Regions from separate parts of the Shewanella sp. MM_2022_3 genome, predicted to be linked through region 2. Evidence: predicted binding sites of a transcription regulator. Region 2 holds the regulator's gene; the other holds the start of a gene.
What was found. The regulator sigma-54, encoded in region 2, starts transcription at its own class of promoters, with help from an activator protein. The targets are predictions, from matches to a motif close to GTTGGCACGNNNNTNGNNT.
Positions count from the first base shown of each region.

Region 1: a site for sigma-54 is predicted at 3,582-3,600, ahead of MMG82_RS10735 (DUF3192 domain-containing protein). Genes of this name have one in related genera too.

Region 1 covers NZ_JAKZGV010000016.1:15,355-31,222, reverse strand. Annotated here, with positions in the region: gene MMG82_RS10750 (DUF962 domain-containing protein) at 1,789-2,094, opposite strand; gene MMG82_RS10745 (GNAT family N-acetyltransferase) at 2,087-2,725, opposite strand; gene MMG82_RS10740 (DUF2789 domain-containing protein) at 2,871-3,104, shown strand; gene MMG82_RS10735 (DUF3192 domain-containing protein) at 3,144-3,542, opposite strand; gene MMG82_RS10730 (hypothetical protein) at 3,690-4,073, shown strand; gene MMG82_RS10725 (Zn-ribbon-containing protein) at 4,073-4,846, shown strand; gene syd (SecY-interacting protein) at 4,932-5,582, opposite strand; gene queF (NADPH-dependent 7-cyano-7-deazaguanine reductase QueF) at 5,642-6,502, shown strand; gene MMG82_RS10710 (LysR family transcriptional regulator) at 6,550-7,494, opposite strand; gene MMG82_RS10705 (alkyl sulfatase dimerization domain-containing protein) at 7,617-9,608, shown strand; gene MMG82_RS10700 (hypothetical protein) at 9,673-10,218, opposite strand; gene MMG82_RS10695 (4'-phosphopantetheinyl transferase superfamily protein) at 10,366-11,358, opposite strand; gene MMG82_RS10690 (transcriptional regulator) at 11,727-12,596, shown strand; gene MMG82_RS10685 (type I polyketide synthase) at 12,593-15,868, shown strand, end outside.
Region 2 covers NZ_JAKZGV010000001.1:28,372-44,239, reverse strand. Annotated here, with positions in the region: gene nrfA (ammonia-forming nitrite reductase cytochrome c552 subunit) at 1-249, shown strand, start outside; gene MMG82_RS00240 (phosphatase PAP2 family protein) at 793-1,572, shown strand; gene MMG82_RS00235 (DUF2799 domain-containing protein) at 1,594-2,142, opposite strand; gene MMG82_RS00230 (PA4780 family RIO1-like protein kinase) at 2,769-3,626, shown strand; gene MMG82_RS00225 (transposase) at 4,352-4,582, opposite strand; gene MMG82_RS00220 (OmpA family protein) at 5,239-5,931, shown strand; gene MMG82_RS00215 (molybdate ABC transporter substrate-binding protein) at 6,149-6,976, shown strand; gene mgtE (magnesium transporter) at 7,058-8,422, opposite strand; gene MMG82_RS00205 (HPr family phosphocarrier protein) at 8,612-8,887, opposite strand; gene rapZ (RNase adapter RapZ) at 8,874-9,728, opposite strand; gene ptsN (PTS IIA-like nitrogen regulatory protein PtsN) at 9,725-10,168, opposite strand; gene hpf (ribosome hibernation promoting factor) at 10,171-10,458, opposite strand; gene MMG82_RS00185 (RNA polymerase factor sigma-54) at 10,487-11,962, opposite strand; gene lptB (LPS export ABC transporter ATP-binding protein) at 12,069-12,800, opposite strand; gene lptA (lipopolysaccharide transport periplasmic protein LptA) at 12,797-13,348, opposite strand; gene lptC (LPS export ABC transporter periplasmic protein LptC) at 13,335-13,895, opposite strand; gene kdsC (3-deoxy-manno-octulosonate-8-phosphatase KdsC) at 13,892-14,443, opposite strand; gene MMG82_RS00160 (KpsF/GutQ family sugar-phosphate isomerase) at 14,443-15,420, opposite strand.

The sequences.
Region 1 (15,868 bases), on a different contig from region 2:
GTATTGATAACACTCAGCCATAGCGCGGCTCAACATCTGCATCATCTGTATGAATACCAAAAAGAAAGGGCGTGATCCTAAGATCACGCCCTTCTGTTCTTTGTTAAGCTATCCCGCTATTTTCGTGCTCCCTGCACCATCCATGCGTCAACTTGCATCCTGCATCATCCCTGTTCAATCCTTGATATCTCCCTGTACTCAAGTACATCCCTATTTCTTGGCGTTCCTTTTACCAAGCTTGCTCTTTCCTGAGCGGTTCCAGCATCATCCATGAAATAGGTTAAGTTGCCTCCTTTCTGCTGCACTCCTTGTGCCATCGCAATCCTGTGCAACTAGGCTATCTATCCGTGATAGTCTATCCTTCCGTGGTTCGTAACGCTTTCATCCTGAAAGTCTTTCCTTACCATTCCGTGAGTGTTAATCCATTAAACACTGTCCGGCCATCCTGACCGCTAACATCCTGTTGTCTCTCGCTCCCTCTGCAAATGAATCTTAGGATAGTCATGATGAAATTTGCGCTAGTTAAAATAAAAAGATAAACCGCAATAATAACGACATAATTAAAAGCAAAAGCTAACACACTGATTAAACTATATTTGATGGAATATGACGGTTTTTATCAGTCAAAAAACTTACAAATTACTTACATACTTGTGAGACATATCTCACAAAGAAACTGGCAATTTTAATCCTCTCAACTAATTTAGTTTGCTTGCCAAGAAAGACTCAGAACCAACCAAGCTGTAAATCGCCGCATAAAGGAGCAATAATCGACAATCTCTTTTATCCCACTACCGTTAAAATTATAAAAATGGACATTTTGACACAGAATTATGAACAGCCTCTAAGCGACGCCAAGTTCCATATACTTTGGTTAGTATCAACCTCTAGAACCAAGCAACTCAAAAGTATCATTGCGCATTGTTATCAATGTATAAGCGGGTTGATATTACAATCTTGATAAGCTGTGAACTGGGTGATTGGACGGATTTGCAATTCAATATTTATAAGATGCCTAGATACAAGCTGCAGCTTCAAAAGACAAAAAAGAAAAGGGCGTACTGTGTACGCCCCATTTATTCTCTGTAAGCCATCCTGCTTATTTGTGCTCCCTGCACCATCCATGCGTTTACGTGCATCCTACAGCATCCCTGTATCCCTAATCCTCCCTGTGTTATGGCTTAACCATAACACTCAATCCTTTGACCCGGAAATCCTATTCCGGCACCAGTCACATCCTATGACTCATTCCATAATGCATCCTGCTCAATGCCTTCCATAGACGAGTACAAGCTGTTCACCCTTATACTTATCCCTTAACTCGATACATCCTGCACCGAGTACATGCTTAATCCTTAAGCTTGTCCTTTATCATCCTGAAACCTGTCGTCCTAACAAGTATTATATCCTGTATCATCCTTGACAAAGCTATCCTGCTTTTCCTTAGCCTATCCTTGGTTTATGACAGTTTTCCTACCGCCAGAGGTTCAAATCCAAGAACCTAAATTAGTTGCTTCTTGCGTCCGTTTCGCCCGTATTGCAATCCGTGCTATCCATGTGTTTTGGCGACAAATAAATTCTACGTGAATTCTGTCTTTGTTGTTCCCCCATAAGAACAACAACCCGGGAAAATCTCATTCAACCAGCAAAGTGGAATTTATAACAAATTGAAATTAAATAACTTTTAAAACTACAGATTATAAAACAATCAAAAAGAAAACATATTGTCTTACAGGCTTTGTAAGCGATCTCTCACACGCTTGTCAGCTTCTTACCGGAATATCAGATTCAATACTTTACTTTTCCCAAAAGAATTTGGACAAACATCACCCAATCCCCCATCAAGCTGTACAAAGGATATTGAAAGGTCGCAGGTCGATTACGCTCAAAGACAAAATGACCAACCCAAGCAAATCCATATCCCACAAGCGGGATCAGCATCAACAACCACCATGCGGCAGTGATAAATGCAGCCCCTAATAAAAACAATACCAGAATACTTCCAATAAAATGTAGCCGCCGACAACGACTGTCTTGATGCTGGGAGAGATAGAAAGGATAAAACTCAGCGAAAGAGCGATAACGTTTATTCATCTTGTTGGCCTGTATAAAAAAGTAATTGCCCAGCCACACCACCAATAGTCAATTCACCCAAGAAAACAAAATCATGTTGTTTAAATAAATGCATATGAGCTTCCTGCGAGGTGAATACCCCAATACCTTCAAGATTTGGCTGCTCATCGCACCAACTCACTACCGCTTGAACAAGTTGATGGCCCAGCCCTTTACCTTGCTCGTTTGGCGCTAAGGCAATAAATTGCAAAATCCCACAACGCTGGCTGGGTAACAGTTCCAAAATAATCGATTCCTTTTTCATCATAGCTTGGGTCGATTGCCACCCCGTACCCAGCAACATTTTGAGCCGCCAGTGCCAATAGCGACCTTCTCCGAGTGGCACTTCTTGGGTGACAACGCAAGCAACCCCCACTAAATGAGCACCATCGAAGAGTCCGATTAAGGCCTGCTTTTGTTGCCATAGAGTATTGAGTTCTTCGCGAATTGCGGCGCGTAATTTTTGTTCGTAGGCAAATTTATCCGCGGTGGATAACGCATTAATGAAAAAGGGATCATCATGATACGCATTGTAGATAATTGAAGCGGCCAAGCGTAAATCTTCTGCGGTGAGATAAACGGCACGATACTCATCCAAGGTTTTATTGTCCATTGTTAGAATTCCTTGATTTAGATCACACTCTTATGAGTCTTTATCAATGTATCAAGGAAACAAAAAAGTGCAAATTTTAATCATCGATTGCATTTCCTAAAGAGATGCATAACCTAGATAAAAAGCTAACCAAGGGAGAGATCGAATGGATACTACGCCAATTGATTTAAGCCATCTATTTGAACAACTGGGATTAGAGAGCCAACCCAATGCTATTGCGCAATTTATTGCGACTCACAAGCTGGCAGCACAAATACACTTAACTGAAGCGCCTTTTTGGACACAAGCGCAAAAGAGTTTTCTCACCGAAGCGTTAGAGGCTGATGCACAATGGACCGAACTGATTGAGCAGCTTGATGCTCAGTTAAGAAAGCCCTAATTTTTTAGGGCTTTCAAGTATATTTTGGGGCAGTTGGGGTTAAATCTTTTGATACGCAGTGTCGCCCCAACCGACTAAAACATGGTTACTCAACACTACAGGCGTACATTCATCCTTAGTGGTTTTACCATCGCTATGGGAGTGCTGAGTGCGATAAAAGAGGACCAACACTTCTTTGTCTGCTTGTCCTGCGCTTTGTTGTAAATAGGACTCGCTAAAGTCTGCTGCTCCCATTAGCGTCATCACTTGGTCTTTGCTCATGCCAAGGCTGAGCTTAGTCAGATTAGTGCGGTTTTTATCCTGTGTTTTTTCCCAAGATTCGCTGCTATCCCACTTAGATTCACCATCGCCGACATTGACCACACAACCGCTAAGACCTAAGCTTGCTAACCCTAAAAACGTGACCGCGATGAGTTTGCGATTAATATTTGCGTTCATATTATGACTTCCTGTGTACTTGTTATAAAAATTGTTAAAAAGCAAAATCAATGCCAAACAGCAATACATTGATTTATAATAACTAAAATAACCACATCACAGTAAGTTAGTGAAAAACACGATATACATTAAGGAATTTCACTTATTATGAGTCCCATTGACCAAGTGTTAGCAGCAGCCTGCGCACTCGAAGCCAGCGGTAAAACACCAAGCCTTGCCCTGATAAAAAGCCGTGTCGGTAACAAAATCCCTATGCCAATATTAATCCAAGGATTACAGCAATTTAAATCGGTACCTAAAGCCGAGCGGGAACGTTTAGCGGCCCAATCACAGCCCGTGGTTGAAGAAACACATACAGCCGAAGCTTCGCCACTCACAGTCGCCACATTGGCGCAACAGTTAGCCCAGTTGCAACAAGGCATTGAACAGGCCCTCGCGTTAAAAAACAACGAGATCATGCAACTCAGAAATGAACTTATCGAGCTGAAACAACGTGTCAGTCAACTCGAATCCCAAGGAAAATCCGCTTAATGTTTGTCACCGAATTGCGCTTTGAATGCTTTGCCGATACAACCATCAGTGCGGCAGAACGTGCCATCAATCAATTACTCGAAGCCTATCGCGCTAATGGTCAAATCCTCGGCCGCGAATTTGCCGTAGCCTTTAATGAGGGCGAATTTCGAGTACGTCTACTCACGCCGGAAAAAAACAGTTTGGCCCATCGTTACCACAGCCCTTGGGTGAAAAAAGCGCTGGCGGAATTAACCGAGGCTAAACTACTGGCGCCACGTGAAAAGTTTATCGGTCAGGATATTAATTCTGAGGTCAGTAACACTGAGCCGCCCAGCTGGCAGCTGCTCTACACTAGCTATGTGCATATGTGTTCCCCCCTGCGTAGTGGTGATAACTTATTGCCTATTCCGCTGTATCAAATCCCTGCGACCTTTAATGGCGATCATAAGCGAGTTATCCGCTGGCAAACCGAGTGGCAAGCCTGTGATGAGTTACAAATGGCGGCCGCCACTAAGGCAGAGTTTGCAGCGCTAGAAGAAATATCGAGCCCAAACAGTGATTTATTTAGACGAGGTTGGGACTTACGTGGCCGAATCGAATACCTTACTAAAATTCCCACTTACTATTATTTGTATCGCGTCGGAGGGCAGGATCTGCAATCTGAGCTGGCACGCCCCTGCCCGCGTTGTGGCAGTCACACCTGGAAGCTCGATGAGCCATTATTGGATATGTTTCACTTTCGCTGCGAACCTTGCCGCATAGTGTCTAACTTGTCTTGGGATCATCAATAGCCTTGCCTTATTGAAGCGTAAACTCGACAGGCTAGATATGCATGTCGAGTTTACTATCTTTAGGCCTTGCTGCATTTCAACGCGCTTAACGCTTACCAATCAGGTTGTGCCACATTCGTTTAAAGCTGGCAAAAATCCCAGGATGCTCGAGCGCTGGCATAGGCAATTCTTCATGTTTCACGGGCGGCGCGATACGTGGCGATAACGCCTCAATAAACGCCGCTAAACTGGGCGCCAATTGGGTAGAGGGAAGCTCGCCGGGGATTTCCACCCATACACTACCATCGGCATTATCCACCGTTAGCATCTTATCGCCCTCATCAAGCAAACCAATAAACCAGGTGGGCGGTTGCTTAAGTTTTTGCTTCATCATTAAGTGACCGATGATATTTTGCTGCAACGCGTCAAAATCCGCCTCGTTCCATACCTGTAGTAATTCTCCTGTGCCCCATGGTGAATCAAATAGCACGGGCGCCGCAAAATACTCACCATAGAAGTAATTGATATCAGACCATAATTTAAGTTCAAGTGCATGCTCAACATTCGCAAAGCTGCCTACTGGTTCACGTTTAATAGGTAACCAGCTCACCGCCTCATCGGATGATTCATCAAACTCTCCTTGAATGCACAAAGATGGCTCACCTCGCGGGTAATATCGCGGTAATTCGCCTAAAGTTGATAGGTAAGACTGATGATAGTTTTGCAAAAATTTATCGAGAGCAAGCAGACAAGACACTTAAGCACAATCCAATTTCGGGTATAATGTGCGCCTATTTTGACATGGAAACAGTATTGATGACACAGAATCACGATCCCTATAGTGATGCAAAAGAACTTGCGAGCTTAACTTTAGGTAAAGCTACTGATTACCAAGCCGAGTATGATGCATCGCTGCTGCAAGGGGTTCCTCGCTCACTTAACCGTAACGCTATCAACCTGACTGCGGAGAGTTTACCTTTCCACGGAGCCGATATCTGGACGGCCTATGAGCTGTCTTGGCTAAATGCAAAGGGTAAACCTATGGTGGCTATCGCCGACATTCAGCTAAGTCATGCAAGCCAAAATCTGATCGAGTCAAAATCCTTCAAACTGTATTTAAACAGTTTTAATCAAACCAAATTCGACAATCTCGATGCGGTGCAAAAAACCTTAGTTAAAGATCTAAGTGAATGTGCCCAAGGCGATGTTAACGTTAAGATTATTGAGCCTAAAAGTTTTGGAATTCAACGTGTCGTCGAACTGCCAGGCACTTGCATTGACGATCTGGATATTGAAGTCAGTGATTATGATTTTAATCCTGATTATCTTGAAAACAGCACAGATGAAAAACAGATTGTCGCTGAGACACTCAATTCTAATCTATTGAAATCAAACTGCTTAATTACCTCTCAACCCGATTGGGGCAGTGTGATGATCCGTTATCAAGGGCCAAAAATCGATCGCGAAAAATTACTGCGCTATTTGATTTCGTTCCGCCAACATAATGAGTTTCACGAACAATGTGTCGAGCGAATTTTTGTCGACCTAAAACATTACTGTCACTGTGCTAAGTTAACTGTATACGCCCGCTACACCCGTCGTGGCGGCTTAGACATTAACCCCTACCGCAGTGACTTTGAGCATCCGGGTGAAAGCCACAGGTTAGCCAGACAGTAATAGATACCTTCTTACAACAATAAGATAAACACGCAAAAAGCGCTGATTCACTCGCTACGAGCCTGAACCAGCGCTTTTTCATTTGTTGTCATGGTACTGGCACTGAGTAATAAACGTCGTAACCATTGATGGCTCGGGTTTTGGGTATATTTACTGCTCCACACCATATATAAATCAATTGGTCTTGTTTTTAGTGGCATAGGTAGTATTTGTAGGCCAAACATTTCAGCGTATTGACTGGCATAACGTAAAGGGGCGATACCTATCGCCTCACTTTTACCTACGGTTGCAAACATACTTAATAGAGAGGACTGTTCACTGTACATCCTGCGCCTTGGTAACACGCCTTCAGTAAACAAATCCCCCGCCGTCAAATTAAAACGCCGCAAATTTAAAAATACGTGTTTTTCCTCAAAATACTGTTGATGAGTAATGGCTCCATGAATACGAGGATGCTGCTTACTGGCAATACAGACTAAACTTTCAGTAAAGAGTAATTTGCTTGAGAGCAAAGTTTGCTGCGCGGGTTTAATATCGATCGCCACCGCAACCCGCTCAAGCAAGATATCGCGATATAACTCAGCCTCCTGTGGCGGCGACTCACGAAAAATCACTTCGATATCCGCATCCAACAATAAAGCTTGCACACCTGCTTGCAGCGTTTCAATAACCGACTCATTGGCATATACATAAAAGCGCCGCTGGCTTGAGCGGGGATCAAAATGCTCAAACCCAAGTAATACGGTTTCGATATCGGCCATGGGTTGCTCAAACTTGCGATACATCTCTCGAGCTACTGCGGTTGGTTCAATTCCACGCCCAACCCGAGTAAACAGCGACTCTCCGACCCATGCTCTCAATCGGCCAATGGCATTACTCACGGAAGATTGGGTTAAATCTAACTCCTGCGCCGCTTGGGTAAACGAACGTGTACGATAAACCACCATAAAAACACGTAATAAGTTTAAATCTAACGGCTTTTGTGTCGGCATAAGGAAAAAACTCATTCACAAGATAAATATTACAACCCAAGCTAACTCGAGTTATCTAAATATACAAGCTGGCTATACTCAAACCATCAACGACACAATCCCACTTATTGGTAGGTAAAATGATGCAAAAATCTTTGATGACAATCAGTATTCTCGCCAGCTTCTCCTTAAGCGCAGTCGCCGCTGAACACGAGCATGAGCACATCAGCCTGCACTATCAAGGCAAGCCTGCTACCAAACAAACCATAGAGGTAAACAAGGCCACAGCAGCCACCCTTAACTTTGCCGATAAAAAAGCCTTTGAAGCGTTTTCGAAGAATCTTATCGCCGAACTCGATGAACCTACGGCAGCGATTTTACGGGCCGATTTCAGCTTTATTGGCGATAAAACTCCTGACACAGTTAACCCGTCACTGTATCGTCAAGCCCAGCTGAATATGGTGTCTAACGGCTTATACAAGGTCACCGACGGCATCTATCAAGTGCGCGGCACCGACTTAGCCAACTTAACCCTTATCCGCGGTAAAACAGGCTGGATCCTGTATGACGTGCTACTCACCAAAGAATCGGCAAAGTTGTCATTGGAATTTGCGCTTAAACATTTACCTGAGGGCAATGATTTACCTGTGGTCGCGATGATTTATTCCCACAGCCATGGAGATCATTTTGGCGGTTCCCGCGCCATTAAAGACATGTTTCCAAACGTCAAAGTCTATGGCTCCCATAACATCACCAAAGAAATTGTTGACGAAAACGTCCTCGCAGGAAATGCCATGAGCCGCCGCGCCGCCTATCAATACGGCGCCACATTAGAGCGAAACGAACAAGGCATTGTCGATGCCGCACTTGCCAAAGGCTTATCCAAAGGCGAAGTCACCTATGTAAAACCCGATATCACCCTTAACAGCAAAGATAAATGGGAAACGCTGACTATCGATGGTATCGAAATGGTGTTTATGGATGCCTCGGGCACAGAAGCTGCGTCGGAAATGGCCACCTATATTCCCTCAATGAAGGCCCTATGGACGGCTGAACTCACCTACCATGGCATGCACAACATTTACACCTTACGTGGGGCAAAAGTACGGGATGCCATCAAATGGTCTAAAGATATCAATGCATTGCTAACACGCTTTGGTGATGATGCGCAGGTACTGTTTGAAGCCCACTCCGCGCCCGTGTTTGGTAATACGGATGTCAACGCCTACTTAAGAATGCAAAGGGATAACTATGGCCTAGTCCATAATCAAACCCTGCGTTTAGCCAATAATGGTGTGGGTATTCAAGATATTGGCGATGCGATTCAAACCACAATCCCCAAAGCCGTGCGCGATACTTGGTACACCAATGGTTATCACGGCACTTATAGCCACAATGCTAAAGCCGTGTACAACATGTATTTAGGCTATTTTGATATGAATCCGGCCAACTTAAACCCATTACCCACAAAGGACGAATCCGCCAAATTTGTTGAGTATATGGGCGGCGCTAACGCCGTGCTTAAACATGCCAAAACCGACTATGCCCAAGGCGAATACCGTTTTGTAGCCACCGCACTCAATAAAGTCGTGATGGCAGAACCTAATAACACAGAAGCCAGACAATTACTTGCCGATACCTATGAACAACTGGGTTATCAAGCCGAAGGCGCTGGCTGGCGCAATATTTATCTGACGGGTGCCCAAGAGTTACGCGCAGGAGTCCAGCCCGGTGCACCTAAATCAGCCTCAGCTGATATTTTAGGTGAAATGGATATCTCAACCCTGTTTGACTTTCTCGCCGTCAAAGTCGATAGCATCAAGGCCGCAGAGCTTGGGCTGTTAAGGCTTAATGTGATTAATCCTGACACTAAAGAAACGCTCTATGTAGAGCTAAGCAATGGTAATTTAAGCAATATTCAAGTTGATAAACCGATGGAGGCTGATACTAATCTTTATATTGATAAGCGTTATATTACCGGTATTTTACTCGGTAAAACGACCCTTAAAGACTTGCTGGCTAACGGCAGTGCCAAACTGGAAGGCGATAAAACCGCTTTCGGTAAAATTATGTCTACCTTAGTCCAGTTCGATGCCAACTTTGAAATTGTCCCACTACCACCGAGTACCAAGTAGATAATTCAACGCCCTGAATATTCAGGGCGTTTTTATAGGATGAGGATGTGAAATTCACACAAGATTAGTTTGTAGAAGTCGTTGCAGGAGGAGTGGCTTTACACTCCAGTAATAACTGCTGAAAATGCGCGCCTAAATCCTGCTGAGCAAATTGCTCACTGGCGAGGGCCATTTGCTTAAGGCTTTGTATGGCTTGCTCGACGCCCTGCTGTTCGATCAAACTTTTAGCATAGGCCGCCGCATCCGCGCCCTTTTGCAGCAAGCTTGCCACTTGATCAAAACTCACCTCTTGTTCCATTAGCTTCTGTAGGTCGCCGAGTAATTCTGTCACCTTGGCCGACTCCACTAAGGCGCCTTCGACATTCACTAACTTACCTAAGGGATCTTGCGTCAGTTTCTCTGTCACGCAGGCCGACACTGTGCCCGCCGCCGCACTTTGAGCCACAACATCGAGTCCGCGGCTACGAATTTGCTCAACTACTTGCTGCAGTTGCGGATCTTGAGCAAGCCATGCCTGCTCTAATTGCTGTTTTTCATCGCCACCAAAGTAGCCACAGCCACCGAGCAGCAGCAAAGTGCTAGTCGACAAAAGGCATTTGAATTTCATCATTAACAACCTTATCAGTGAGTTCTCTTACATGACTATAGCGAGCGAGGTTTAATCTAAAATGAATAATCAAGGAAGGAATAACAAACTCAGCTAAAAGAACCGTAATCTAAATTCAAAGTGACTCATTGCAAGCAAAAGCCTTATCCGCTACTGAGTACATTTGACGACTGAGCATGCCGCCAGTAATCCGGTGATACTGGTTAGCTGCATGGAAATCGCCACATTCCCCAAGCTATGACTATGCATTAAGATCAAACCAAAACGATATTCATCATTGAGCCGACCAAAGTAACCCTGCCAATGCTGTACACCAGAGGTTGTGGCATCGAGTGCTGATCCAGGTTCAATTAGCAGCTTAATATTGGAATAAAGCTGAATATGTGAGGGGAGTTGAAGATAAGAGCGGTGCTTAGCTTGGCTTGGTGAAGCAACGTTCTGCCACTGATTAAGCTCAACCCAGTTACGGGGTTCGGCGGCTTGCAGCGCGCCATCATCAACCGCCAGCAAACTGTTTGGTGCTAAGTCAAAGGCAAAGGATTTCAGTGACTGTGCAAGGCCCAAACCCGTAGCCTTGATGTAGGATTCCTTTAGCGCCCAAAGATCAAAAAAGCGCTGCCGCTGCGCATCTTCACCTTCAAGGGCTAATAAGCCTTCGGCTTCAATCGGGGAAAAATAATGATTAAGGATCGGGTAAATATTAGTGCTGGCGCGGGAGCGCTCGATATCCACTCCCAAGCCTAGACGGGGCTTCGCTGTTATAACGGCTGCGTCCGTATCATCATCTTGCGCTAAGGCAATCAATAACCAGTCGCCACTGTGGCTTAAGTTAAACTCCATGCCAGTACACAGAAACTGCTCATGGCTGAGGCCGGGTTTGCCCTTTTCACCGTATTCAAAACACCAGTCCTGCGGCGCAATCAGTCGTTGGGAGGAGTAAGGTGAGGCTCCACCACGAGATTGCAGTCCTTGGGATAAGACGCAGCGCAGCGCCGCTCGCACCAATAAGCCATTCATTTGTGCCTTGGGTGCCCGGTAACGCGCCACTTTAGCGCGCTCGTCCTCACTCAAGAGCGCCATACAGGCACTCGTGCTAGCCGCATCCATTTCGGTTAATGGTATAAAAAAAAGCTCAATATTCATTAATTTATCCCAACAACACCTGAGTTTAACGGCAGCCCTATTCTACTCAGTTCTGCTCGGCTGACGAACAATATCTGAACCTTACCAATAACCAACTGAATTTTAAAAACTATTTTTGATGAAATTGCATTTAGCTGCTTTGTTCGAAAACAATTTGATCATTAAAAAACCATTTCAAGTCCCATATGATTGTATCGAGCAAAAACCTAGGGTAATCTGCATCACCACTGTGTACTGTAAAACACCCAAAAACACGGGTTTTAAGCCTCTTTTAAGCATGAGTGTTGACTCAGTTAAAATGGCAATATCATGCAGTCCCGATAGATTATGTGGGTGAAAATAATAATGATGGGACCGCACTAACAAGTATGAGTTTTCCAAAAGTCGACACTCAAGTTTCTGATAACGCTCGCATAAAGAAATTGAGCACAGAGAAAAAGTCTCGCCATAACGCGGCAAGGCACCGTAATGCCACCACCACGCCGGAAATGCGCCACTTTATTCAGCAATCTGAATTGAGTGTCAGTCAGCTCGCCAAAATTTTAAATATTACCGAAGCCACAGTGCGTAAATGGCGTAAGCGCGAATCGATTAACGACAGCCCGAATACCCCGCATCACCTCAATACCACACTCACTCCAATTGAAGAATATGTGGTGGTGGGACTGAGGTATCAGCTAAAACTGCCACTCGATAGGCTACTTAAAGCGACGCAAACCTTTATTAATCCCAATGTATCGCGCTCAGGCTTAGCCCGTTGCCTTAAGCGTTACGGAGTATCGCGCCTCGATGAGTTTGATCAAGAACTCGTTCCTAAACAGTATTTTAATCAATTACCGATTACCCAAGGCAGCGACGTACAAACCTATACGGTTAACTCCGAAACCTTAGCAAAAGCACTCGCACTGCCAAGCACAGATGGCGACACCGTAGTGCAAGTGGTGTCATTAACGCTGCCACCGCAATTAACCGAAGCCGAGCCTAAATCAGTGCTCCTTGGTATAGATAGCAAGACAGATTGGATTTATATCGATATTTATCAAGACAGTAACACCCAAGCGGCCAATCGCTACATCGCCTATGTGCTGAAGGATGGGCCGTTTCATCTGCGTAAATTGCTGGTGCGCAACTACCACACATTTTTAGCCCGCTTTCCTGGTGTGCAAACCCCAAAAGCCATCGCTAAATCCCTTAATAAGGCAACAGCCAGCCGCTTTGCCAGTGGAGACTCTTTATGAGCCATACCCCATCACAGCCTCAATTATCAACCGATGAAAAAGCCGATAAGAGACTGAATAAACGATTAAAAGATATGCCAATCGCCATCGTTGGCATGGCGAGTATCTTTGCGAACTCCCGCTATTTGAATAAGTTTTGGGATTTAATTTGCGACAAGATTGATGCCATCACCGACGTGCCCGAATCCCACTGGTCGATTGATGACTATTACGATGCGGATAAGTCCAAGGCCGATAAGAGCTACTGCAAACGCGGTGGGTTTATGCCTGAGGTCGACTTCAATCCGATGGAGTTTGGTCTGCCGCCTAATATTTTGGAACTCACCGACAGCTCGCAATTGCTCTCACTGGTCGTCGCCAAGGAAGTCCTACAGGATGCCAATCTGCCAGACGACTACGACCGTGACCGCATCGGCATCACCCTAGGGATTGGCGGCGGTCAAAAACTAAGCCATAGCCTCAACGCACGCCTGCAATATCCTGTGCTGAAAAAAGTATTTAAAAGCAGTGGCCTGAACGATGAAGATAGCGAACTACTGATCAAAAAATTCCAAGATCAATATGTCCACTGGGAAGAAAACTCTTTCCCCGGCTCCCTTGGCAACGTGATTGCCGGACGCATCGCCAACCGTTTCGATTTAGGTGGGATGAACTGCGTCGTCGACGCCGCCTGCGCAGGCTCGCTTGCCGCCATGCGTATGGCGCTCACCGAACTGACCGAAGGTCGCAGCGACATGATGATCACCGGCGGTGTCTGTACCGACAACTCGCCTTACATGTATATGAGTTTCTCAAAGACACCCGCCTTTACCACCAACGAGCAAATCCAACCCTTCGATATCGACTCTAAGGGCATGATGATTGGCGAAGGCATCGGCATGGTCGCCTTAAAACGCCTCGACGATGCCGAGCGCGATGGCGACCGTATCTATGCGGTAATCAAAGGCGTTGGCGCATCATCGGACGGTAAATTTAAGAGCATTTATGCGCCGCGCCCCGAAGGCCAAGCCAAGGCATTAGAGCGCGCCTATGATGACGCTGGCTTTGCGCCGCACACCGTTGGCTTGATTGAGGCCCACGGCACAGGCACAGCCGCAGGCGATGTGGCCGAATTCAATGGCTTAACCTCAGTATTATCTAAGGATAATGAGCAGTTACAGCATATCGCCTTAGGCTCAGTTAAATCTCAGGTCGGTCATACTAAGTCCACCGCGGGCACAGCGGGTGTAATTAAGGCTGCATTGGCGCTGCACCATAAAGTCTTGCCGCCAACGATTAACGTTAGTCAGCCTAACCCAAAATTAAACATTACCCACTCGCCCTTTTATCTTAATACCGAGGCGCGCCCTTGGATCCAACGCAGTGACGATACGCCGCGCCGCGCAGGGATCAGCTCCTTCGGTTTTGGGGGCACTAACTTCCATTTAGTGCTCGAAGAATATCACCCCGAGCACGCGCGCGATGACGCCTATCGCCAACGCAGCGTGGCACAAAGCTGGCTGTTTGCCGCCGCCGATAAAACCGCGCTGCTGAGCGAGTTAAAAACCGCGCTGCAGCAAGCAACTGCGGCCAAAGCAGAACTTTCTGATGCCCATTTTGTTGCCTTTGCAAAAGCCTACGCCCTGCGTGAACTAGCGCCGCAATCGGCCCGTCTTGGCTTTATCGCCAAAGACTATGCCCAGTTACAGACTCTGTTAACCCAAGCGATAGCGCAGCTAGAATCCAATAGCGCCGAGAGCTGGCAGTTACCCTCAGGGATAAGTTTTCGCGCCAAGGCCTTAGTCAATGAGCAAACCAAGGTCGCGGCCTTATTTGCCGGCCAAGGCTCGCAGTACCTGAATATGGGACTGGAAATTGCCAACAACTTCCCCGAGCTTCGCCGCCATATCCACGCCAGCGATAAAGTGTTTAGCGACCGTGGTGAGGTTGCGCTTTCAAGCGTGCTGTACCCTATCCCCGCCTTCGATGATGAATCGAGAAAAGCGCAGGAAAGTGCGTTAACCAATACCCTTTATGCCCAAAGCGCCATCGGCGCGCTTTCAATGGCGCAGTACGCCCTATTTACTCAGGCAGGTTTCGCCCCAGATATGCTCGCAGGCCATAGTTTTGGTGAACTCTCGGCTCTGTGCGCCGCTGGCGTGATCTCAATGGATGACTACATCAAGCTTGCCTTTGAACGTGGACAGGCGATGGCGCAGTCACCACAAGATGCCAACTCAAGTCGTGATGCTGGCGTCATGTATGCTGTTATTCTTAAGCAAAAACAGGATATTGAGGCTATCAACGGTTGCCTTGCGCAGTTTGAAGGCGTCAAAGTTGCCAACTACAACTCACCCACTCAGCTGGTGATTGCAGGCGCTAGTGCCGCCACCCAACAGGCGGCTAAGGCCATTAGCGAGTTAGGCTTTAAGGCGATTGCCCTACCCGTTTCCGGTGCCTTCCACACGCCATTGGTTGCCCATGCGCAAAAGCCCTTTAGCGAAGCCATTGATAAGGCTCAGTTCAACACGCCAAAGATTGCCCTGTATGCCAATGGCACTGGTCAACTACACCCTACCGATGCCAACGCCATCAAAGCGGCCTTTAAAGATCATATGTTGCAATCGGTGCACTTTAGCGAGCAGCTAGAGGCTATGTATGCCGCAGGCGCACGGGTGTTTGTCGAGTTCGGCCCGAAAAACATTCTGCAAAAGTTGGCAGAAAATACCTTAGCTGCGCAGTTAAACGAGCTTTGCCTTATCAGCATTAACCCGAATCCCAAGGGCGATAGTGACAGCCAACTGCGCAGCGCTGCGGTGCAACTGGCGGTTGCGGGGGTAACACTGGGGGAAATCGACCCTTATCAAGCCGAATTGATTGCGCCAGCAACGCCTTCAGCCATGAATATCAAGCTCAACGCGACCAACTACATCAGCCCAGCGACCCGCAACAAAATGGTCGATTCGCTGCAATCGGGCAAAATTACCAGCCAAGTGCAGTATGTGGATCGCCTCGTTGAGAAAGTGGTTGAAAAAGTCGTTGAAAAACCAGTGATTGTCGAAAAAATTCTAGAAAAGGTTGTCGAAGTGGAAAAGCCCGTGGCACAAAATAGCAATAATATTCAACAGCAAACGCCTGCACAGCCAACCAGCTTTACCACTGGACAGGCGAATCAAGATGCCCTGAGCGCCTTTTTTGCCGCCCAAACCCAGGCCGCGCAATTACATCAACAATTTTTAGCGATCCCGCAGCAATACGGCGATACCGTCAGTGCCCTGATGGCAGAGCAAGCC
Region 2 (15,868 bases):
GAAGCGCTACGAGTGTTGGGTACATCTGTTAATAAAGCCGCTGATGCTCGTGTTAAGTTAGCACAGTTGTTAGCGAAAAAAGGTTTAACAGATCCTGTCGCTATCCCTGATATTTCGACTAAGGCGAAAGCTCAGGCGGTATTGGGTATGGACATGGAAAAACTGAATGCAGAGAAAGAAGCATTCAAAAAAGACATGTTACCTAAGTGGGATGCCGAAGCGAAAAAACGCGAAGCGACTTACAAATAATTATTGTTGAATATGAGCTAACCCCTCATAGTAAAGCCCCCGCAATCGAGGTTGCGGGGGCTTTTTATTAGCGATTTTGCTCAGCCATAATTTCTTATGAGTGCTCAATTGGTAATCTCATTTCGTTATCTTTAATGGCCCTGTTGGACGTTGAATGAAGCTTGCTCTAACGGTTTGTCTATCACTATCCCGCAGTAAAGTCCGTGACCTAACTATTCGTTGTCCTTAGGTTTGTTGCCAGTTTTCCAGCAATGTTGGTGACGCCCTGATTTACTCCTATCGATTGTTGTATCTGTAAATAACCGACTTTTTGAGAAAGTTGGAGTACGAAGTTTTAGGGCATGGGAGGCTCATCCATTAAGCACATGGTTATTGATTCACTATAATCATTTTATCCCTTAGCTGTTTTTAATCAGCGTTCAACCTGTGGAGTTGTAAGGTTTTTGTTATTTTTTCGGTAAAATGTCTTAAGCTTTTGATAAGAATTTCTCCTTATCCTCGAAGCTATGATTTTGGTGATTGGATAAATAAGTGCATCAGAATATTAAAAGCAATGTTAGGACGACATTTCTTCAGTTTGCAAAGGGATATTTGTTTGTTCCATGGCTCGTATTTACGGTAATTATTTTGGGGCTTGAATGGACTCATGCTGATATGCGCTTTGCCAGCCTATTATTCAATTGGCAGGGAGGTGTCAGTTCATGGCCTTTACGAGGGCATTGGCTTACCGAAAGTATCTTGCATGTGACAGGACGTAATCTGGTGATTTTGTTCGCCATAGCGGTTGTTGCTTGCATTGGCCTAAGCTTTCGACTTGAGACGTTGCGTGTTTATCGTAAAGGTTTTATCTATTTATTCTGTAGTGTTCTTGCTAGCGTGTTGTTGGTTCGATTAGGTAAGAGTTTCACTCACATGACTTGCCCTTGGGATGTCATTGAATTTGGCGGGCGTATGATGCATAGCTCTCTGTTTGCGCGCTTACCAGAAGGGGTGGAGTTTGGTCAGTGTTTTCCTGGAGGGCATTCAAGTGGCGGTTTTGCATGGGTGGCGAGTTATTTTGTGCTTAAGGAATACAATCCCCGTTACGCAAAGTTTGGCTTACTCTTTGGGATTGGATTAGGGGCTATTTTTGGTTTTGCCCAAGAACTGCGCGGTGCTCATTTTTTAAGTCATGACTTATGGAGTTTGGCGATTGCGTGGACCTCAGCAAGCCTGCTTTATTATAGTTTTTTCCTACGTGTTCCGAAGGTTAAAAACAGTAACGTCGCGAACAAAGTCAGCCTTATCGATACTAAAGTTTTCGAAAAAGGCATCTCTAAGTGATTATATGGGTTAACTTTTCAATTAGAACCTAAATTGAAAACGGATATCTCCATGGCGCAGACGTAAACTTTCGTCCAGAAGATGGTTCTTCTCATTCAATAAAATATTTTTTTGCCTTAGTAATTCGGCTTTGTCGGTGAGATTATTTAGTTTGTTATTGATACTGCTAATCTCGCTGTCAATAGCATTTAAGCGATCGGCTATTTCTGCTAAACGTTTATTAATCAGATATTGTTCATGTCCTTGATTGTAGCGTTCAACAAATTGATTGTTATTACAGACGCCGTAGTAATATTCTCCCGCCAAACCAATACGGTAACCATTTTCTGGCAAGCAATAACTCATTAATCCTTGTTGATATCCTTGCTGCCATTGCGTCGCATCAACCTTGAGATTAAATTCACGGCAGTCCTGTTGATATTGGTTGAGCCTACTCGCAGCAGCACCGCGGTTACCATCGGCTAAGCCAGTGGCGTACCAGTCATTATCACGGCATTCTTCGAGTGAAAGACTCGTGCATTGAGTGAGGGAGAGGGCTGTCAGAGCGAATGCAAAGTTTAGGTATCGCATTTTATTATCAAAAGAGTTCCAAAAGTGGCATCAGCATAAAGCTTAGTACTGAGGAGATCTAGCGCTATATTTCGCCCTTTGTGCGGTTATTTAGCAGCACCAAGCTGGCTTGGTTACCCTACTTTATCACAACATACTCGGTGGATAGTGCTAACGGGTTGAGTTTGTGATAATTTAATACTTTCAATAGCTTGGGGTAACACTTTGGCGATATCCCCTCATTTTTGCTCAAAATAGGCATTGATACCCCATAACAAACGTGGAAAACCATTTTAAGATTATTCTGAAGGTAGTTAATGCTTGGGTAACGGCTTAAAGCCGCCGTCACTTACGGCAGAGTGATCTCGTTGTGTGTTTAATGGTTGTGGGATTTAACATGTTGCTGATGAAGCGAGCAAGTATTTGTTTGGGGCAATCAAGGAGATAATGTGCCGTTCTCTGCAAATGTATTGGCTTTAAATCCACCATTTTTTGCTCTTGTGTTCCTACGCTAGGTGCTTTAGTTTTTACTGAAGTCGGGTATGCTTACCCTCATTTTGTTATTCATTATTGGTAGAAGGCTGCTTTATATATGAAGATTTGCCCGGCACATTCCATCTTAGGCCTAACTAAGGTATAAGGTCGGTATGAAAACTCCTAAACGAATCCAACCACTGGTTGATGAAGGACTGGTTGATGAAGTCATCAGCCAGTTAATGAGCGGTAAAGAAGCTACTGTGTACGTTGTGCGCTGTGGTGAAGATATTCGCTGCGCTAAAGTTTACAAGGAAGCGGACAAACGTAGTTTTAAGCAGGCGGTGGTTTACCAAGAGGGGCGCAAAGTCCGAAATAGCCGTCGCGCTCGCGCAATGGAAAAAGGCTCTAAATTTGGCCGTGAGCAAATGGAAGAAGTCTGGCAAAACGCTGAGGTAGATGCATTGTTTCGCTTGGCTGATGCCGGAGTGCGAGTACCAACCCCTTACGGTTGCTACGATGGTGTGTTACTCATGGAATTAGTCACCGATAGTGAAGGTCATGTTGCGCCTCGCCTTAATGATGTCAGCCTTAGCGCTGAGAAAGCTATACATGACCACGCTTTAGTGATGACTTATGTCAAGCGTATGCTTTGCGCAGGCTTAGTGCATGGTGACTTGTCCGAATTTAATGTCCTAGTCGATGATCAAGGCCCTGTCATTATTGATTTACCCCAAGCGGTAGATGCGGCAGCGAATAATCATGCTAAATGGATGTTGGAGCGGGATGTCAATAACATGACGCAATATTATGGCCAGTACGCACCTGAATTGCTCAAGACTCAATACGCGAAAGAAATGTGGGCCTTATTTGAGGCGGGTCAGTTAAAGCCTGATACGCAGTTAACAGGTCATTTTACTGAAGTATTAGTCGATGCCGACGTCAGTTCTGTTTTGGATGAAATTCAAGCTGCCTATGAAGAGGCTCAGGAGCGCAAGCAGCGACTTCAAGAAGCCAATGAAGATTATTAGTAGAATATTCTTCAATAAAATAGACGCCTTATGAGCGTCTTTTTTATTGGGATTAATTGCCTGGTGCGAGTGTTAAAGCCTGTGGCATTGCCATCCTTGGCACAGGCGTTATGCCCCTTCCTTTCCATTGAACCACTCAATAAAAGGACAAGACCAAAGGGAGAAATATGTTGATGGGCCACACAGAGCACTATCGACATATTAATCTTTGGGGGAGACAACTCCCTCGAGCCTTGCCGAAACCTTCCCAATAACACAGCCATCCGTGGCGCGCTATCCTAGTCTAGCGCTGGATCGTCATTGATCCGTGAATAAAAGGACAAGACCCGAGAGGGTAATATGTTCATGACTTGGGGGAGCACAATTCACATATTTGATCTTTGGGGGAGATAGCTCCCTCTAAAGCCTTGTCAAAACCTGCCTCTTTTTCTCTTGCAACACTTTGAGTGTTAAGTTGACAGAGTCGGACAGTAAACAGCACAGTTATTATTGTTATTTTGTACGATTTATATCTTAGGTCGTTGGGGAGCGATAATAGATACCCATCCGACTCTGTCTAAACTGTTATTTATTGCTAATCCAATTAATTGGATGACAAGGCCGGACGTAAAAGGGCGCTGTTATTATTGTTTTTAGCACAACTTTCATATCGCGTTAGACCTACAGGGCAATATGCAATGGGGTCCGGCCTTGTCTATAAGGGCACTGGGCGAGGTTACCTCAACCTATATCGTGCGTAATTCACTGTTTAGCTGCTTAATACGTTTCTGCAGCTGGGCAATTTCATTTATTAAGGCGCATTCACGTTGCTGCGGCTGTTGCTCACTTTCCCTTACCCACTGGTAAACCGCTTTAGCCGAGAGACCATACTGTCGTGCGACATCAGAAAGTAATCTGCCTTTGACTTTTACTTCAAAAATAACGTCAGGTTTAAGATTATGATTGACGATTCCCATGGCCTATCCCTTTTCACTTTATGCTATCTGTATACGCTTTAACGGGTTCTTTGGGGGTATTCCTTCATGACTATTGGCGCTGCTCTATATCCCACTGACTATGTCCTATATGGCGCAGGGACAACCATTCGTGGTGACAATGACTAATAAGTTTCATCAGATGTTTCATCTCTTCCTCCTCAATCCACTTAGGGATTGTGCTTCGATTAACATGCCTCACAACGGGCACTTAGATTAACGTCCATTGATGTCAAACAACTTACTTAGGTATCGAGTGAGTTACGCTTGGGGTCTCTACTCTTCTACCTATTTATTAGTATGTAAAATCCGTGCCAATTTTTTAATATATAAATTAATGTTTAAAATCAATTGATTGAGTTTGTGTTTCAAACGGTTGGTTTTAGAAGTTATGTCAGAAACGGTGCAGCATGCACTATTTCAGTGCTTTTACTCTAAATGTTGCATGAATAAGCCAAAGATGTTTTTGTTTGGTGTTTTTTGCGATTAAATTACTCATAAACTGAGCAAAGAAACGATTAAAGATTGTCTCGAAAGAGAATGCTTATATACTGCGATTTTTTCATGGTGTTTTTGGCGATTTACCACGCCCTTTGCCTTTCAAAGGCAAATCTCATCAATCATGTTATGAGGTCATAATGATGAAGCCTTCTCTGATTAAATCATTGCCAGCATCTAAGCTTGCTATTGTGGTTATGGCTAGCGCCTTGATTGCGTCAGGCTGTTCGACTGTCAACCCCTATACCAACGAACAACAAACGGCAAAAGCGACTACGGGGGCGCTAATTGGTGCAGTTGCTGGAGCTGCCGTTGGTGTAGCCTCGTCAAGTAAGAGTGACCGCGGTAAAGGAGCTTTAATTGGTGCAGCCTCTGGCGCCGCCTTAGGAGGTGGTATTGGCTACTATATGGACGTACAAGAAACCAAATTACGCCAACAACTCGCTTCCACGGGAGTTAGCGTAACTCGCAGTGGTGACAATATTATTCTTAATATGCCAAATGAAGTGACTTTTGGTGTGGATCAAACCGAGCTGAGTGAGGGTGCTAAGCGGGTACTGAACTCTGTTGCGCTGGTGGCGAAGGAGTATAGTAAGACCCAACTTAACGTGTTGGGTTATACCGACAGCAGCGGCTCAGATTCATACAATTTACGTTTATCGCAGGTACGAGCCAGCGAAGTAGGGAACTACTTGATGAGTAAAGGCGTGGCTTCCGCTCGCGTAAAGTCTAAGGGAATGGGTGAATCGAGTCCAATCGCATCCAATGCTAGTGCCGAGGGACGCGCGCAAAACCGTCGTGTGGAGATAGTGTTGACCCCAACGGGTCAATAATCATTCATCAAGGTTAAAGTCGCCTGCGGGCGACTTTTTATTTTATCGTAAGGGACAAATTGTCCTTCCGTTGTCTATCTTCAGTGATCTTGTCCGCAATCATCTCTATTGGGGCTTATCAGGCGAGTATTCGACTTGATCCTGCCGGTATTTTCCCGTTTTGTATGTAGTTAGTTAAATTAGGATAACTATTTCGCAGAGCCAAAGGAGAGCAATTATGGCAAAACAGGGCTTAGTACTGGCATTCAGTTTAGGGACTACAGTGATGGCAGGGATGGTACAAGGTGCGCCAATAGACACTGAGGCGACAGCCCCTATTGAACTAAGAGCCGCGGGCAGTTTAAAGGCGGCGATGAACGATATTATTGCGGCTTACCAAGCGAAATCCCAAGCTAATGTGGCAGCGCAGTATGCGCCTTCGGGTTTATTGCTTAAGCGGATCCAAGAGGGGGAGCGGGTTGATATTTTTGCCTCGGCGAATATGAAACACCCGCAGGCCTTAGTCGATGCGGGAGTGGGTCAACAGGTGCAAATGTTTGCCCGTAACCAGCTCTGCGCCATTGCTCAAGCGGAAGTGCCACTCACTAGCGCGAACTTATTAGATACCCTGCTCGCGCCGCAAACTAAACTCGGGACTTCGACGCCAAAAGCCGATCCCGCTGGCGACTACGCTTGGGCAGTCTTTGCGAAAGCCGAGGCCTTAAAAGCTAATGCGAAAACTATATTAGAAACCAAAGCCATGCAGCTAACGGGTGGGCCTGAGAGTGCTAAACCGCCCAAGGATCGTAATCCCTATGCTTGGGTGATGGAAAATAAGCAGGCGGATGTGTTCTTAACCTATTGCACCAATGCGGTGCTGGCACAAAAAGAAGTGCCTAGCCTTAAGATTGTCGATTTACCGCCAGAGTTAGCCGTTGGTGCCGACTATGGCCTATTGGTGTTAAAGGATGCCAATAGTGCAGCCGCACCTCTGGCCGAGTTTATTTTATCCCCAGAGGGACAGGCTATTTTGAGCAGTTATGGTTTTCAGCCGCCTAAAAAATAATGTCTAATGGACTCATTAAAAATGGCGCTAAATGCGCCATTTTTGTTGCTCGCTTTAGCAAGGCTTAGGCCAGTGCTAGTGCTAGTGCATTAAATACAACGTCGCTAATCCGAGAAAGGCAAACAGACCTATCACATCGGTGACTGTGGTGAGCACCATACCGCCCGCCAACGCCGGATCTACTTTTAAGCGCTTTAAGATCAGCGGAATACTGGCGCCTGCTAGTCCTGCGACTGTCATATTGATGAGCATTGCACCGCCAATCAGGCTGGCAAGCGCCATATCATCTTTCCAAACTAATACCGCGATAAACACTAACATCGACCACATTAAGCCATTCAAAAAGCCAATAGCTAGCTCTTTGCCTATCAGCCAGCGGGCATTACTTTGGCCAATATGGCCTAGGGCAATCCCGCGGATCACTAGGGCCAAGGTTTGGTTCCCTGCGACGCCGCCCATGCTCGGTACAATCGTCATTAAAATCGCAATCGTGGCAAACTGTTCAATAGTGCCCTCAAACATATTGCTGACAGAGGCCGCCAGCAGAGCCGCAAATAGGTTGATAGTGAGCCAGAGCGAACGGCGGAAGGTACTTTTGAGTACTGGGGCGAAGGTGTCTTCATCATCGTCCATCCCCGCCATTCCCATCATAGAGTGCTCGGCGTCTTCACGGATAACATCCACCACGTCATCGATGGTGATCCGGCCGAGCAACTTGCCCTCACTATCGACCACGGGCGCTGACACCCAGTCATGGCGCTCGAACAGTTGCGCCACTTCACTGTCGGACATGCCCACGGGAATGCTCTCGATATCGGTATCGATAATGCTGCTGATATGAGTATTGGGATCGCAGGTGAGCAGATCCGCAAGTTTGACCCCACCAAGCACGCGATCGTGTTTATCCACCACGTATAAAGTATCGGTAGTGTCGGGCAGGTTGCCCCGTTGGCGCAAATAACGCAGTACCACATCGATATTGACATCGGGTCTTAAGGTTACTGTGTCGGTGTTCATTAAGCTGCCTGCGGTCTCATCGGGATAAGAGAGCGCCTGCTCGACTCGCTGGCGGTTTTGCAGACTCATCGACTGTAATACTTGTTTATACACAGTATCTGGCAGGCTTCGCAGAATATAAGCCAGATCGTCCGTATCCATGCTGGCTGTAGCCTTGGCGACTCGCTCTGGACTCATGGTGCTGATCAGCGGGTCTTTTAACTCTTCGCTGAGTTCATCGAGAATATCCCCGAGCTGATCTTGATCGACGAGTTGCCATAACACCTGCCGAGCTTTGGGAGGTGACGATTCTAAAATCAATGCGATATCTGACGGCGCCATATTTTGTAGCATTTGCCTGACATGCACAAACATACCACTGTTGAGGGCTTGACTCAGTTGGTCGAGACGGTGTTCGGCTTGTAAACTGTCTGAGGCTTCTACAGGCATGTTTCCTCCATGGCGGCGGTGGATGGGTTGGCGTTTAGCTATTGAGGACTTAAGCCAAAGCGCAGCAGTACATTGTAATTTAGCGCACGGGAGGGCGTCGAGTCACAAATGTGTTTTACTGGTATAAGGTGCTGAAATCAAAACCAAACAGGATACTGAATACCGGCAGGGATCATCGAGATGATACCATTAGCAGGCTTCGTCAAACTTAGCGTCGATAAGGGCACAAATGGCATTAAGTGCAGGCTCGGCATCCGGGCCTTCGGCGATGAGGGTGATGGTTTTACCCATGCCCGTCTCGAGCATGAGTAGACCCAATACACTGGCGGCAGAGGCCTGTTTTTCACCTTGGATCAGCGTAATGCTGGCATCAAACTCAGAGGCCAATACCACGAGCTTTGTGGCGGCACGGGCATGTAAGCCGAGTTTATTGCAGATGGTGACTTGGCGCTCAAGTTTTGGCATGGCTCAACTCTCGATGGCGCGCATTGACTTTATGTTTGCCATTACTAAAACGTTTAGCTAGTTGCTCGGCTACATAGACTGAGCGGTGTTGGCCACCTGTGCAACCAATCGCAATCGTCAGATAGCTACGATTATTGCGCTCTAAATGCGGCAACCAGGTTTCGAGCAAATTCTCGATTTGCCAGATGAACTTATTCACCAGTGGCTGGCGATTTAAAAACTCCGCTACGGGTTCATCTAAACCGGTGAGAGGTCTAAGCTCCGGTTCCCAATGGGGATTTGGCAAAAAGCGCACATCAAACATAAAGTCAGCTTCGGTCGGCATACCATGCTTAAAACCGAAGGACTCGAAGTTGATCACCAGTTCCTTATCGACACTGCCAAGGAGTATTTGCCGCACTTGGTCGCTGAGTTCATAGATATTCAGATTAGAGGTATCTATATAGTGATCCATCTGCTGTGACAGCGGCTCGAGCAATTTGCCTTCAAGCTTGATGGCTTCTTGCAGTGACACTCGGCTCTTAGATAAGGGATGTAAGCGCCGCGTTTCACTGTAGCGTTTGAGCAACACTTTATCGCTGGAGTTTAAGAAGAAGCTGGTGAGTTCAGTGCCCGTAGGCAGGCTGGCAAGCTGTTTAACCAGCACTTTGTCTTGCTCTGGTAAATTGCGCACGTCAACACTGATAGCAACGAGATCGTTACTGCCTTTGAGCTGTTCAAGCAAACTGCCAATCAAAGGCAAAGGCAAATTATCGACACAATAGTAGCCGAGATCTTCAAGCACTCTAAGTGCGACCGATTTGCCTGAGCCTGAACGCCCTGACACTATGACCAGTTTCATCCAATGATTACCTGATAGAGTTCCGTTTCATCATGCGTCTTGCGCAATTGTTTTAATATTTGCTTGTCACTGAGCTTTTCAGCCATGCATGACAAGGTACTTAGGTGCTGCTGACATTGGTCGGCAGGCACGAGTAGTGCAAATAAAATATCGACGGGTTGTTTATCGATAGCATCAAAGGCTATCGGCTCCTCACATTTTATCAATATCGCTATGGGTTGTGTTATATCGGTTAATCGACCATGTGGAATGGCGATACCGTTACCTATACCTGTGCTACCCATCTTTTCGCGCGCCACGAGGCTTTCGAAGATCTCTTGAGATGAGAGGGTGGGGTACTGGGCAGCGGCTAAGTCGCTGATGAGTTCCAGTACCTTTTTCTTACTGCCCGGAGTGGCGCAGGTTGTGCACTCCGGCCGCAGTATGGTACGAAGTTCCATTGCTAGTGTTTTGTTAACTTCTCTTTGTGTTTAATAACCTGACGATCAAGTTTATCAATCAGGACGTCTATGGCAGCATACATATCTGCATGCTCTGAAGTCGCGAAGACTTCACCACCGGTGAGGTTGATTCTCGCTTCGGCAATCTGTTGCATTTTCTCAACATTGAGCACAACGTGCACATTATTGATCTGTTCGAAATGACGTTCAAGTTTTGAAAACTTTTCCTCAACATATGCCCGTAACGATTCAGTAATCTCGATATGGTGTCCACTTAGGTTTATTTGCATAGAAACGTCCTCCGATACTCACAATAGGCTATAAACTTTTACGCTGATTGGAAGGGGGAATAAGCATCGCTTCTCGGTACTTCGCAATGGTTCTGCGCGCAACGTTAATTCCCTGTTCTGCCAGAAGTTGAGCCATCTTGCTGTCGCTTAATGGTTTTTTCTGGTTTTCCGCTGCAACCAGTTTCTTAATGAAAGCTCTGATTGCTGTGGATGAGCACTCACCGCCATCATCCGTCCCGACGTGGCTTGAGAAGAAATATTTTAGTTCAAAAAGTCCTTTTGGGGTATGCATGTATTTTTGAGTCGTCACCCGTGAAATGGTGGACTCATGCATTTCTACCGCTTCGGCGATATCGTTTAGAACCATGGGTTTCATGGCTTCTTCGCCATATTCGAAGAAACCTTGTTGGTATTGCACTATGCAGTTTGCCACCTTGAGCAGTGTTTCGTTGCGGCTTTCAAGGCTTTTGATAAACCATTTGGCTTCCTGCAAATGACCACGAATAAATTGGCTATCTGCTTGATTTTTTGAACTACGAGCCATTGCTGCATATTGCTGATTGACGTTGATTTTTGGCATGCAGTCAGGGTTTAATTCGACCACCCAACGGCCGTTTTTCTTCGACACCGAAACATCGGGGATCACATATTCTTCATCGACAGGGGTGATGAGTAAACCGGGGCGAGGGTTCAAGGTTTGGATCAGCGCAATACTGTCCCTTAACTCGTCCTCTTTCAGTTTGGTCTTACGCATTAACAGCCTAAAGTCGCGGGCGGCGATCAGATCTAGATGATCTTTGATCAGCATGCGGGCATTTTCGATGTGAGGGGTATCAGGCGAAAAATGAGATAGCTGGATCAGTAAACATTCGCTTAAATCCCTTGCCGCGACACCAACGGGGTCGAAGTGTTGAATACGCTTGAGCACGGCTTCGACTTCGTCGAGTTCAATCTCGGGATTGCCCATGGCTTCGAGGATATCTTCAGTGCTTTGAGTGAGATAACCTTGATCGTCGATGGCATCAATAATCGCGGTGGCAATGGCTAAATCGGTTTCAGAGAAGGGCGTGAGGTTTTTTTGCCATTCTAAATGTTCGTACAACCCCTCGCTAGTTTCCCCTTGGAAGGGCATGTCATCTTCACGGCTGGCGCCAGAACCTGAGTTTGGCGATGCGGTAAAGACTTCATCCCAAGTGGTATCCATGGGTAACTCTTCGGGCAGAGATTCTTTGGTCAGCGACTCGGCAATGTCCACGGTGGAATTATCTTGTTCCTGTGGCTGGGCAGTCGTTTCGCTAAAGTCGGTATCGGCGATATCTTGCTTACGTTCGCTAGGCGCGTCAAATTGCTCCTCTTCCAGCTCGAGAAGAGGATTAGAGTCTAAGGCTTGCTGGATTTCTTGTTGCAGTTCCAATGACGACAGTTGCAGCAGGCGAATGGCCTGCTGAAGTTGTGGCGTCATGGTTAACTGTTGACCCAGTTTGAGCTGGAGTGACGCTTTCATGTTACCGCTGATCCCTAGGTTATTATTGTGAGTTTAGGTCGCTTGATATCATATGGATGGAGCCTAGCGCTCTCAAATTCAAGGCTTATTAGCTTTGTTTTAGTAACTATAGCCTGAATTGTTCACCTAAGTACACAGCCCTAACTTGCTGATTGTCTAAGATCTCTGCGGGTGTGCCCTCGGCAATAAGATTACCGTGACTCACAATGTAAGCATGTTCACAGACGTCTAAGGTCTCGCGCACATTGTGGTCAGTGATAAGTACTCCAAGGCCTCGGCTCTTAAGCTGCTCGATAATTTTCTTGATATCGATAACGGAGATCGGATCAACGCCCGCAAAGGGCTCATCAAGCAGAATAAACTTGGGGTTGGCCGCTAAGGCGCGGGCAATTTCGACGCGGCGACGTTCACCGCCCGATAAGGACATGCCTTGGCTGTCACGAATATGGGTGATATGGAACTCTTCTAGCAGTTGCTCTAGTGCTTCTTCGCGCTGGTCACTATTGAGCTCTTTACGGGTTTGCAGTACCGCCATGATGTTGTCGTGTACGGTTAATTTACGAAAGATACTCGCTTCCTGTGGTAGGTAACCAATACCTTTGCGGGCACGCAGATGCATAGGATCGGCGGTTAAATCATCATCGTCGATAAAGATATGGCCTTTATCGCTTTTAACTAAGCCCACGACCATGTAAAAGGTGGTGGTTTTGCCCGCGCCGTTAGGGCCGAGTAGGCCGACGACTTGACCCGTTTTGACCGTCAGGCTGACATCTTTGACAACCTGACGACTCTTATAACTCTTGGCGAGATTCTGTGCTTTTAAGGTGATTTGGGTCATTTAGAATCCTGTTTTTTCACAGGTTTATCTGTTGGTGTATTTTTGAGTTCTTCCTGATAATTATCAGGTTGAATAATGGTAATTACGCGATCATCACCATTGCCGCTACTTTCGGCGATCAGTTTTTGCTGAATAATATCGTAACGAATTAAATTGCCTGTAACTTGACTACCCGCTTGGTCTAGGGTCGCTGTACCAGTTAGGGTCAACGTCCGAGTGGCCATTTCATAGCGAATCTCTTTGGCGCTAGCAGATGCAGGGCGGCCATCATCCAGGATTTGGCTGTAGGTTGCTGGATTTCCTGTAGCCAGTAAGACTTTACTATTTTCGCCTTCGACAGAAAATGCACGGAGTTGATCCGCATGGATTTTAATTGAGCCTTGAACAACTTCAACGGGACCGAAGAAAATGATCTGATTGTTTTTAATGTCCGCAGTTTGACTGACGGCTTTAATTTTCACTTCTTGCTGTAAGTCACCGATCTTGGCGAAGGCATTCATGCTTGTCATTAGCATTAGGCTGGCAAGTAATATGTTATTTTGCTTCATAGGTTCCTACTACCTGACTGGTCAATTGCACTTCCTGCGCGTTAAGGTCGGCATAAAGGCCTTGCCCTTGAATATTAAAATCTTTCCCTGTGACGTAAATGATGCGGTCAGAGGTCATTATCATTGTGTTGAGATCGAGTTCTAAAAAACTGGTGGACAAGGTTTGTATCGGTTCACCAGGGCTGATGGCATCGATAATAACATTATTTTCTAATACAACCTTGCCAGTATCTTTGTTGAGTCGACCTTGATCGGCTTTGATCTGCCATTTTGCTTTACCTTGGTCGGGATACACAAGATAGACAGGCTGAATAAAGTCTGTTTGGTTTTTAAGCTCATAGTGTTCCATGTGCTTTGCCGTGACACGACTATTGACTTGTCCTTGCTCGTTAAACTCGATGCTGCGCAGATCTTCGATAATGTAGTCGGGTCTGTCTGTATCATTCAGGCTGCTATCGGTATCGCCACCGCGTTTTTGTTGGACCTGCCAATACAGCACGAGTGCAGTACCAAAAAAAGCAATAATGGCGAGGGTCACACGACTCATATGCTCATCCCATGGGCTGAGGTAAATTTGTTTTGACTCAGAAGTAACAGATCTGTCAGCTCTCTGAGCGCACCATGACCACCATTTAACTGGGTCACAAAATGGGCGTGTTGGCGCACATAGGGATGTCCATCGGCGACACAGACGGCAAGACCGACGACATTCATCACTGGCAGGTCGACAATATCATCACCGATATAGGCAACTTCTTCAGGTGTGACATTGTAGAGCGACAGCAGTTCTTCATAGGGGACAAATTTATTATCCACACCTTGATAAATATGGGTTACACCGAGGGCCGTCATGCGGTTTTCAACAATTTTAGACTGGCGGCCTGTTATCACGGCCAGATTAAAGCCACTGGTCAATAATGAACGCACGCCATAACCATCGCGGGTATGGAAGGCTTTGAGCTCCTCACCCGAGTTGCTTAAATAAATGCGGCCGTCAGAAAATACCCCATCCACATCGCAGATCAGCAGTTTAATTTTTTGCGCTCTTTGCCACACATCATCGCTGATCGGGCCGTAAAATCCTTGCTGTGGCATTAAATGACTCCCGCTTTAACCATATCGAGCATATTGAGCGCCCCGACAGGATGATTGTCTTTATCTATCACTATCAGGCCGTTGATATTTTTTGAGTCCATCACTTGCAGCGCCTGCGCTGCCAAGACGTTTTCAGTAATTGTGACACAGTTTCGCGTCATCACATCGGCGATAGGCGTGGTGCGTAGGTTGACTTGGGCATCGATAACGCGGCGTAGGTCGCCGTCGGTAAAAATACCCACGAGTTTGTTTTGTTCATCGATCACCGCCGTCATGCCTAGGCCCTTCTTGGAGATTTCATACAGGGCATCGGTGATGCAGATATCGTGTTTAACCAGTGGTAAATCATCGCCACTGTGCATGACATTACTGACTTTTAACAGTAGCTTACGCCCTAGGGCACCGCCTGGGTGAGACATGGCAAAGTCTTCCCGAGTAAAGCCTTTGGCTTGCAGCAGCGCAATGGCCATTGCATCACCCATTACTAAGGTTGCGGTGGTGCTCGAAGTTGGCGCAAGCCCGAGCGGACAGGCTTCTTCAGGCACTTCAATACATAAATGAATTTTGGCCAAACGTGCCATCGTGGACTCAGGTTTGCCCGTCATAGCAATCACGGGAATGGCTTTACGTTGGATAACGGGCATCAGCGCAAGGATTTCGCTCGATTCACCCGAGTTTGAAATGGCGAGGATAATATCATTATCAGAGAGTACGCCTAAGTCGCCATGGCTGGCTTCGCCTGGATGCACAAAGAAGGCAGGGGTGCCAGTGCTGGCGAGGGTAGCAGAGATTTTATTACCAATATGGCCAGATTTCCCCATCCCCATCACGATGACTTTGCCGGTGCAGTTGAGGATTAACTCGCAGGCTTGGGCGAATTCAACGGAATCGACATATTGATAAAGATTGTCGAGGGCCGATTTTTCAATATCGATGACTTTACAGCCCCACTGGCGCAATTGTGATTGGTCTACCATGTCTATCTCTCTTCTTGCATTGTCTTTGTCGCCCCGTCTGGGATTGGAATAGCACAATTTGGTACGCGATAAAGATGATAAAATTAACGGCTTGTTACTTTGAGTCGCATGCTATTGTTTAAGCTCTGCGCCTAGGCATTAGGGCAGAATATATCGTTTAGCCATTGAATGCCTTGAGCAATATCATCGTCTTTGGTATTTCCCTTTTGCCACCCGCAGTGAGTAAGGTAACTATGATGGCCAGTTTGATGCTTAATTGCAGAACTCAATAGCGTTTTTAAGTTAAGTTGTACTCACATTATCTTTGTATCAATTAGCTTATGTCTTGACCGTTTACAAAACCATTTTGCTAATTTATCAACACTGCTGAAAACATTAAGTAACACTTTAGCTTCACAGAGCGAAAACTTAGGGCGCATTCTCGCTGGAAATGAGGCAAATTGAAAGT